One region of the Streptomyces lydicamycinicus genome, then DNA from elsewhere that is predicted to be linked to it. Evidence: riboswitches for the same ligand, from Rfam matches in the RefSeq annotation. Region 1 holds a riboswitch; each other region holds the start of a gene.
What was found. A riboswitch is a leader RNA that binds a small molecule or an ion and turns the genes downstream of it on or off. The one in region 1 is predicted to bind cobalamin.
Positions count from the first base shown of each region.

Region 1 (3,269 bases):
GTAGCAGCACTCCAGGACGATCACGATCCGGTCGGCCCGCGCGTTGTCCAGGTAGGACAGTACCGTGTCCTGCCAGGAGACGGTTTTGTGCCGCCGTTCCGAGGCACCGACCATGAGCTGGAGATTGCCGCCGTCCCGGCCCACCCGGCCGTGGCCGGAGAAGTACACCAGCAGCAGCCCGCGGGCCTCCTGGACGACGGCGTCCAGGGCCTGTTCGACCTCCCAGGGCTCCTGGGGCCGGCAGATGACGACCTCGCCCTTGGTGAAGAGGTCGGTGCCGGGGGCGAGCAGGACGCGTTCCAGTTCCCCGGGGTTGTCCCGCACCGCGGGGAGCGGCCGCAGGTGGCGGTAGTCGTCGACGCAGATCAGCAGCGCCCGGTTGACCTTGCCCCGTGCGTCGTATTCGGACATCCGGCTCAGTCCCCGGCGGTGCTGCCGCCCTCGTTCGCCGGGCTGCCGGGATCGGGGCGTTCGGGGGCCGCGGCGCCCGGTCCCGGTTCGCCCAGTGCGCGCAGCTCGCCGTCCCCGCCGCCGACCGCCACGGCGGGCCGTTCGCCGGTGTCGCGTTCCTCCCTGCGGCGGCGCAGCCATTCGCGCAGGGCGATGCCCAGGCTCTTGGTGATCTCGGCGGCGACCGCGCCGACGACGACGAGGATCAGGTCGTCGACGCCGATGGCCATGTCGCCGGGGCCGTCGTCGCGCTCCTGGGCCGGGCGCAGCTCCCAGTCGTGCGACCGCCGGTTCAGCCAGGGCTCGCGCTCCAGCCACGCCTTGAGGTCCTCGACGTCCTGGTCAGGATTGTTCGTGCCCGTGATCCTGATACGGATCTCGTGACGGTCAGCGCGCTGCGGCATCCCCCGGCCCCCTTCCGGCGGCCCCTTCGCCGCCGTGCACCAGATAGTGACGCGGGATCAGGTGCGCGGGCAACCGTCCGTGACCCCTCAGCCACGCTGTGGCGTGCGCCACAGCGCCTGCCACAGGGCAGCGTCGCAGGTCAAGGGTGAGTTGACGGCGTTCGCGGGGCGTGGTGGACTGCCGGAGCCATTCGGCGACAGCAGAGGAAGTCCGGTGCGAATCCGGCGCGGTCCCGCCACTGTCACCGGGGAGCGTTCCTCCAGCGAAGGCCACGGTCCGCCTCGCATACGTCCGATGACGTACGCGGGACTGGAAGGCCGGAGGACACGCCGATCCGGGAGCCAGGAGACTCTGGTCGCCGACACGTCGAGCCAGGGCGCGGACCCTGAGTGAGGACATACCGCCATGCCCGGCCGCCCCTTGAGATCGCCACTGCCCGCCGCCGCAGGGCTCCTTCGGGGCCGGGCGGGACGTCACGGACGCACCCGCACGGCGGTCTGACCCGATGCGCGGCGACCACGCGGGATATGTGTGCGGCGCGGCCCTCGGCTTTCTCGGCGACCTGATCGCGGCGGATCCTCGGCGCGGCCATCCGGTGGCCGCGTTCGGCCGGGCCGCGGGTGCCGTCGAACGCCGGCTGTGGCGTGACCACCGCGGTTACGGGGCGACTCACGCCGTGCTGTGCGCGGGCGGGGCCGCCGCCGGTGCCGCGCTGCTGGAGCGCGCAGTGCGGGGCTCGGCTTCCGCTTCTTTGCTGTCGCTCCGTGGTGGCGCCCGGGTCGCGCTGACCGCGGCAACGGTCTGGGCCGTGCTGGGCGGCACCTCGCTCGGCCGGGAGGCACGGGCCGTCGGCGGAGCGCTGACGGCGGGTGACCTGGACGTGGCCCGGGAGCGGCTGCCGCATCTGTGCGGGCGCGATCCGCAGGCGCTGGACGGGCCGCAGATGGCCCGTGCGGTGGTGGAGTCGGTCGCCGAGAACACCTCCGACGCGGTGGTGGGCGCCCTGGTGTGGGGCGCGCTGGGCGGGGTGCCCGGTCTGGTGGCGTTCCGCGCGGTGAACACCCTGGACGCGATGGTGGGGCACAAGTCGCCGCGCTACCGCCGCTTCGGCTGGGCCGCGGCCCGGCTCGACGATCTCGCCGGCTGGCCCGGCTCCCGGCTGACCGCCGCGCTGACCGTGCTCGCGGGCCCCGACCGGCGCGGTGCGCTGCGGGCCTGGCGGGCGGACGGCGGGGCGCATCCGAGCCCCAACGCGGGCCCGGTGGAGGCGTCGTTCGCGGGTGCGCTGGGCGTACGGCTGGGCGGCACGCTGGCGTACGGCGGGCGGGTGGAACACCGTCCGGTGCTCAACGGCGCGGCGCCGCCGGTGGCGGTGCCGGACATCGAACGTGCGGTGCGGCTCTCCCGCCGGGTGAGCGCGCTGGCACTGCTGACGACGGTGGCGGCGCGGGCGGCGGTCGGCGTGGCACGGGCGGCGGTCGCTCGTGGGGCCGGGGGGCGCGGGTGTGAGGCGGGACCGGTACGCGGGCGTAAGGCGGGAGCGGTATGAGGCCGTCCGTTTTTTCCCCGCCGCCCACCCCCCTTCGGGGGGTGGGCGGGTGTAGTGACCCGAAGCCCAGGAGGAGGACCCGGTGAACGGGCGGTTGAAAGCAGCCGGCGGGGCGGTCGGCGGTGGCCTGTTGGTGGCCGGTACGACGTCCGACGCCGGTAAGAGCGTGGTGACGGCGGGGATCTGCCGCTGGCTGGTCCGGCAGGGCGTCCGGGTGGCGCCCTTCAAGGCACAGAACATGTCGCTGAATTCGTTCGTCACGCGCGAGGGCGCGGAGATCGGACGGGCCCAGGCGATGCAGGCCGCCGCGGCGCGGGTGGAGCCGACCGCGCTGATGAACCCCGTCCTGCTCAAGCCGGGCAGTGACCGCAGCAGCCAGGTGGTGCTGCTGGGGAAGCCGGTGGGTGAGCTCAGCGCCCGGGGGTACTTCGGGGGGACGTCGCAGGGTGAGGCGCAGTACGCGGGCCGCCGGGAGCAGTTGCTCGGCACGGTGACCGACTGCCTCCAGGAGCTGCGGCGTACCCATGACGCGGTGATCTGTGAGGGCGCGGGCAGTCCCGCCGAGATCAATCTGCGGCGTACCGACATCGTGAACATGGGCCTCGCACGGGCCGCCCGTATCCCGGCGGTCGTGGTCGGTGACATCGACCGCGGCGGGGTGTTCGCCTCGTTCTTCGGCACCACCGCGCTGCTGTCCAAGGAGGACCAGGCGCTGGTCGCCGGGTATCTGGTCAACAAGTTCCGGGGCGATGTGACGCTGCTGGAGCCGGGCCTGGAAATGCTGCGCGGCCTCACGGGGCGGCAGACGCTGGGCGTCCTGCCGTTCGCGCACGGCCTCGGCATCGACGAGGAGGACGGCCTGCGG
Region 1 is NZ_BBNO01000011.1:67,197-70,465, forward strand. Features, by position in the region: gene TU31_RS33180 (VWA domain-containing protein) at 1-411, opposite strand, end outside; gene TU31_RS33185 (effector-associated constant component EACC1) at 417-854, opposite strand; cobalamin riboswitch at 1,058-1,207, shown strand; gene TU31_RS33190 (cobalamin biosynthesis protein) at 1,361-2,404, shown strand; gene TU31_RS33195 (cobyric acid synthase) at 2,487-3,269, shown strand, end outside.

Region 2 (3,269 bases), on a different contig from region 1:
GGCGTCCAGGGTGACGTCGACGGCGCCGAGGTTGTCGGCCAGCTGGCTCTCCTTGGTGGCGGCGACGATCGGAACGATGTTGCCGGGCCGGCTGCGCAGCCATGCCAGGGCCACCTGCGCGGGGCTCCAGCCGCCCTGCTCGGCGACCTCCAGCACCGCGGTGAGGGTCTCCTCCTCGTGGTGGTTCGGGGTAGCGCCGTCGTCCATGGTGGCCAGCCGGCCGGTCTCCCCTCGGCGGTACTTGCCGGTGAGCTTGCCGGCCGCGAGCGGTGCCCAGGCCAGCACGGCCAGATCGAAGGCGCGGGCCTGCGGGAGCAGTTCCCGCTCCGGCGTCCGCTCCAGCAGGTTGTAGCGCAGCTGCGAGCCCGCGAACGCGGTCCAGCCGCGCAGCTCGGCAAGGGTGTTGGCCTGGGCGATCTCCCAGGCGGGCCAGTCGGACACGCCGATGTAGAGCACCTTGCCCGAGCGCACCACGTCATCGAGCGCCCGCATGACCTCCTCCACGGGCGTGAAGTTGTCCCGGGCGTGCACCCACAGCACATCGAGGTAGTCGGTGCGCAGCCGGTCCAGGCTCGCCTCCACCGACCGCACCAGGTTCTTGCGGTGGTTGCCCGCCGCGTTCATATCGCCCTGGTGGGTCATGCAGGTGTACTTGCTCGCCAGGACGAAGCGGTCCCGGCGCCCTTCCAGCAGCGCACCGAGGGTCCGCTCGGAGGCGCCGCCGGTGTAGATGTTCGCGGTGTCGATGAAATTGCCGCCCGCGTCCGCGTAGGCGTCCAGGATCCGGCCGCTGGTGTCCTCGGCGGCGTCCCGGCCCCGGTCGTCGCCCATGGTCATGGCGCCCAGGCTCAGCTCGCTCACCCGCAGACCGGTCCTGCCGAACAGTGTGTAGCGCACGAGGTTCCCTTCGTTCAACGACAGCGGTAAGTCGTGCGCCCACGCTAGGAGCTGGAGCGCACTCCAGGGCAAGCCACGGCACCGCGGGCGGGGGCGCGTTGCCTTCCCCACGGTGGCCGATGTCACCTACGGGAGATCCGGTCGCGGTGTCCGATCCGGGCGGCAGCGCCTAGGGTGGCCGGTGCGACTGGTTCGCCCTGCCCGCCAGGCAGGCGCGTCGTAAGAGGGAACCCGGTGGAATTCCGAGACTGCCCCGCAGCGGTGAGTGGGAACGACCGCCGTCATACGCACTGGGCCCGGCCGGGTCTGGGAAGCGACGGCCAGTAGATGTCCGCCTTCGGCGGATGCGCCCGCGAGTCCGAAGACCTGCCAGTGCCCCCGCGCGACCGGTGCGCGGGGTGATCTCGGTGACCTCGAGGGCGGGTCGGCGGACACTCAGGCGGGCACGGCCGGCGGAAGAGCGCCGGGTCCCGCCGGGTTTGCCGTCCCTTCGCGCCCTCGACCCGTCCCGTGGTCCATGGAGACAGACTCGCGAAGGAGAGTTCCGTGACCAGCAGGTCCGCAGCCGCGGCAGCACGAGCGACCGTGCACGGCTACCCCCGTCAGGGGCCGAACCGTGAACTGAAGAAGGCCATCGAGGGCTACTGGAAGGGCCGTGTGAGCGCCGAGGCGCTCCGTACCACCGCCGCCGGGCTGCGCCGCGCCAATTGGGAGCAGCTCGCCCGGGCCGGTGTCCATGAGGTGCCGACCGGCGACTTCTCGTACTACGACCACGTCCTGGACACCAGCGTGATGGTCGGCGCGATCCCGGCGCGGCACCGCGCCGCGGTGGCCGCCGATCCCCTGGACGGCTACTTCGCGATGGCCCGCGGCACCCAGGACCTGGCGCCGCTGGAAATGACCAAGTGGTTCGACACCAACTACCACTATCTCGTACCGGAGTTGGGGCCGGACACGGTCTTCGCCGCGGACTCCGCCGAGCAGGTCGCCCAGCTGACGGAGGCACTCGGCCTCGGGCTCGCCGCGCGGCCGGTCCTCGTCGGGCCCGTCACCTACCTCCTGCTGGCCAAGCCCGCGCCCGGCGTCGCGGCCGGCTTCGACCTGCTGACGCTGCTCGACCGGCTGCTGCCCGTCTACGCCGAGGTGCTCGCCGATCTGCGGGCGGCCGGTGCCCACTGGGTGCAGCTGGACGAGCCGGCGCTGGTCCAGGACCGCTCCCCCGCCGTGCTGAACGCCGCGGCCCGCGCCTACCGGGACCTCGGCACGCTCACCGACCGCCCGCAGCTGCTGGTCGCCTCGTACTTCGACCGGCTGGGCGAGGCACTGCCGGTGCTGGCCAAGGCACCCGTCGAGGGTCTGGCGCTGGACTTCACCGGGCCCGCGGCCGGCAACCTCCAGGATCTCGCGGCGGTCGGCGGACTGCCCGGCAAGCGGCTGGTCGCCGGTGTCGTCAACGGCCGCAATATCTGGATCAACCACTACGAGCAGTCGCTGGCGACCCTGGGCACGCTGCTCGGGCTGGCCGAGCGGGTCGATGTGTCGTCCTCCTGCTCGCTGCTGCACGTCCCGCTGGACACCGGGGCCGAGCGGGACATCGACCCGCAGATCCTCCGCTGGCTGGCCTTCGCCCGGCAGAAGACCACGGAGATCGTGACGCTGGCGCGCGGTCTGGCCCGGGGCACCGACACCATCGCGGCCGAACTCGCCGCCAACCGCGCGGACCTGGCCTCCCGGGCGGGCTCGGCACTCACCCATGACCCGGCGGTGCGCGCCCGCGCGGCGGCCGTGACCGAGGCCGACGGCCGCCGTTCCCAGCCGTACGCCGAGCGGTCCGCCGCCCAGCGCGCGCACCTCCGGCTGCCGCTGCTGCCGACCACCACCATCGGCTCGTTCCCGCAGACCGCCGCACTGCGCACGGCGCGGGCGGATCTGCGGGCCGGGCGGCTGGACGCCGAGGGGTACGAGGAGCGGATCTCGGCGGAGATCCGCGAGGTGCTCGCCTTCCAGGAGAAGGCCGGGATCGACGTCCTGGTGCACGGGGAACCGGAACGCAACGACATGGTCCAGTACTTCGCCGAGCAGCTGACCGGCTACCTCGCCACCCAGCACGGCTGGGTGCAGTCCTACGGCACCCGTTACGTCCGGCCGCCGGTGCTGGCCGGGGACATCTCCCGTCCCGAGCCGATGACGGTGCGCTGGACCCGCTATGCCCAGTCGCTCACCGAGCGGCCGGTCAAGGGCATGCTCACCGGCCCGGTCACCATGCTCGCCTGGTCCTTCGTCCGCGACGACCAGCCGCTGGGCGACACCGCCCGCCAGGTGGCGCTCGCGCTGCGCGACGAGGTCAACGACCTGGAGGCGGCGGGCACTTC
Region 2 is NZ_BBNO01000008.1:274,307-277,575, forward strand. Features, by position in the region: gene TU31_RS27500 (aldo/keto reductase) at 1-897, opposite strand, end outside; cobalamin riboswitch at 1,084-1,271, shown strand; gene metE (5-methyltetrahydropteroyltriglutamate--homocysteine S-methyltransferase) at 1,444-3,269, shown strand, end outside.
Region 2: linked by a shared signal. The riboswitch ahead of metE (5-methyltetrahydropteroyltriglutamate--homocysteine S-methyltransferase) and the one ahead of TU31_RS33190 (cobalamin biosynthesis protein) in region 1 are both predicted to bind cobalamin.

Region 3 (3,269 bases), on a different contig from region 1:
TGTCGTTGCCGGTTCGCTGTCGTTGCCGGTTCGGTGTCGTTGCCGGTTCGCTTTCGGTACCGGTTCGCTGTCGTTGCCGAGGTGCCTCGGGCACGGTTACTGACGAGGCATCAGGCGACTCATTCCTCAGGAACTGATACCAGTTCTAGTTGGAGGAGTCCACGGCACCGGCCGAATCCCAACTCACCCTGTCCGGAGGGGTACTTCAAGCCGCTTTGAAACCAGTTCTAGTTATAGTGAGGCCGGGTACCGGGTGTATGCCACACCGAGAGGGGACCGGGATGACCGCGCAGGTGACCGACCACAAGGGCGGGGTGTGGAGCATCGCCGTCCCCATCCCGGACAACCCGCTCGGCCACACCCTCGTCCACCTCCTGGAGACCGACCGCGGGCCGGTGCTCATCGACACCGGCTGGGACGACCCGGACTCCTGGGACGCCCTCGTCGCCGGCGTCACCGCCTGCGGGTTCGCCCTCACCGACCTCCACGGCGTCCTGATCACCCACCACCACCCCGACCACCACGGCCTGTCCGCCAAGGTCCGGGAGGCCGGCGGCGCCTGGATCGCGATGCACGCCGCCGACACCGCGGTGGTCCGCCGCACCCGCGCGGCCGAACCGGGCCAGTGGCTCGACTACCTGCTCGCCAAGCTCACGGCGGCGGGCGCACCGGACGACCATCTGGCGCCCCTGCGGAAGGCCCGCGCCACAGGGAACGGCCGGAAGCTGCCCGGCCGGCAGGCCGCGCTGCCGGACCGCGGCATCGACCCCGGCGAACTGCTCGACCTGCCGGGGCGCCGGGTACGCGCCATCTGGACGCCCGGACACACCCCCGGCCATGTGTGCCTCCACCTGGAGGAGGAACACCCCTCGGCACGGACGCCCGGTTTCGGCCGGCTGTTCTCCGGCGATCACCTCCTGCCCGGCATCACCCCGCACATCGGCCTGTACGAGGCCCCGGACGACGAGGGGAGTCCGCCCGGCCCGCACGGCATGGAGGGCTCGGGGGAGGACACCGACCCCCTGGGCGACTACCTCGACTCCCTCGAACGCGTCGGCCGGCTCGACCCCGCCGAGGTCCTGCCCGCCCATCAGCATGCCTTCACCGACGCCGGCGGCCGGGTGCGCACGCTCATCGCCCACCACGAAGAGCGGCTGGCCCAGCTCAGATCCCTGCTCCAGGAACCCCGCACCGTCTGGCAGCTCGCCATGGCCATGGAGTGGAACCGCCCGTGGGAGCAGATCCCTTACGGATCCCGCAACATCGCCGTCTCGGAGGCCGAGGCCCATCTGCGCCGGCTGGTGAAGCAGGGGCGGGCGGAGTGGGTGCCGGGGTCGGATCCGGTGCGGTATCAGGCGGTGTGAGGGGGCGGGCCTCTCGCGTTGCCGCTGTCCTGGTTCGTGCAGCTTCTTGTTGCTGTGTACCCGGCGGCCGGGGGCGGGGTCGGGGCCGGCCGGTGCGCGGCCGGTTCGGTGACCGACTTCCGGTCCCGCCCCGTGCGCGGACCCCGCCGTGCTCGCGCCCGGCTCCTGCCCTGCTCGTGCCCGGTGCCCGTCCGTCCGCCCATACCCGGCGCCGGTGCGCCCGTCCTGTGCGCGGCTCGCGCGCCGCTCCGCCCCGCTCGTGCCGGATTTCGTCGGCTCGTACGTGCGAGCGAGCGCCCGCCGGGTGCCGGTTAAGGTGTGCGGGACAACTTCATCCGTACCCGATCGGGGGAAGCCGGTGGAAATCCGGCGCTGACCCGCAACCGTGAGGACGGCCCGTCCGTACCGCGCCGGCTGGCCCGGCAGGACGGCCGTACGAGCCGGAACACCCGAGGGGGCACGACCAAGGCTCCCGCCACCGGAACCGTCCGCCACAGGGGCGGCCGGTGCGCGGCACCGTCGAGGTATACGGAGCTGAGCCCGGTGCCGTCGCGTCCGCGATCCAAGGGGATCGCCGCGCGGGCGGTCGGCCGAGCACGGCTGCGTACATCGCCGCGACCCGACCCGAGAGGCACCGACCCGATGGCCCCCATGGCTTCCATGGCTCACCAGGCCCCCCTGACGCACCCCGTCGCCTTCCTGGCGCGCCGCGCCGCCACGGCGCTGGCGGCCGCGGCGGTGCTGGGCGCGGCCGCTGCCCCCGCCGCGTACGCCGACGACGCTGCCCCGTCCGCGTCCCCCAAGAAGCTGCCGGACGGCCTGTACGGCACCAAGGACCCGCAGTACGACGGGGTGTGGCGGCAGTCGCTCGCGCTGCTTGCGCAGGACACGGTGGGGGTGCGGCCGGCCGCGTCCGGCGTGCGCTGGCTGGTCGGGCAGCAGTGCGCCGACGGCGCGTTCACCGCCTTCCGCGCCGAGCCCGGCAAGTCCTGTGACGCCAAGACCATGCGGGACACCAACCAGACGGCCGCCGCGGTGCAGGCGCTGGCCGCGCTCGGCGGGCACGGCGACTCCGTGCAGAAGGCCGTGGGCTGGCTGAAATCGGTGCAGAACGACGACGGCGGCTGGAGCTCGATGCCCGGTTCGGCCAGCGACGCCAACTCCACGTCCGTGGTCATCGGCGCGCTCGCGGCGGCGGGTGAGAAGCCGCGGTCGGTGACCTCGAAGAAGGGCGGCAAGACCCCGTACGACGGGCTGCTCACCTTCCAGCTGGGCTGTGACGCGAAGGAGGGCGAGCGCGGCGCGTTCACCTTCCAGCTCAAGGGCGCCGCCCCGAACGCCGACGCCACCGCGGCCGCCGCGACCGGAGCGCTCGGCAAGGGCTTTGTCGTCGAGCCCGCGGACCAGCGGGCAGACGCCCCGGTCAAGCCGCTGAACTGCAAGGACGGCGGGGACGCGAAGAAGGACGATCCGGAGCGGGCCGCGGCGGGCGGCGACGCCTACCTCGTCGCGCAGCTCGACAAGAACGGGCAGCATCTGCTCTCCGCGATGCCGGGCGCCGAGAAGCAGCCCGATGTCGGCAACACAGCCGACGCCGTGGTGGCGCTGGCGGCCGGCGGGCACGGTGCCGCTGCCGCCAAGCCGCTGAAGTGGCTGGAGAAGAACGCCACGGACTGGGCCAAGCAGAACGGGCCCGCCGCCTACGCCCAGCTGGTGCTGGCCGCGCACGCCACCGGCACCGACCCGCGTTCCTTCGGCGGCACCGACCTGGTGGCCGCGCTCAACGCCACCGGCCCCGAGCCGGCCGCCGCGGCGCAGAAGGACACCGGGGACGCCGACGACACCACGGACGGCGGCGGCATCGGGGTGTGGTGGGTCATCGGTGTCGGCCTCGCCATCGGCGCC
Region 3 is NZ_BBNO01000004.1:170,084-173,352, forward strand. Features, by position in the region: gene TU31_RS13980 (Strvi_7410 family MBL fold metallo-hydrolase) at 282-1,364, shown strand; cobalamin riboswitch at 1,676-1,835, shown strand; gene TU31_RS13985 (SCO2321 family membrane protein) at 2,007-3,269, shown strand, end outside.
Region 3: linked by a shared signal. The riboswitch ahead of TU31_RS13985 (SCO2321 family membrane protein) and the one ahead of TU31_RS33190 (cobalamin biosynthesis protein) in region 1 are both predicted to bind cobalamin.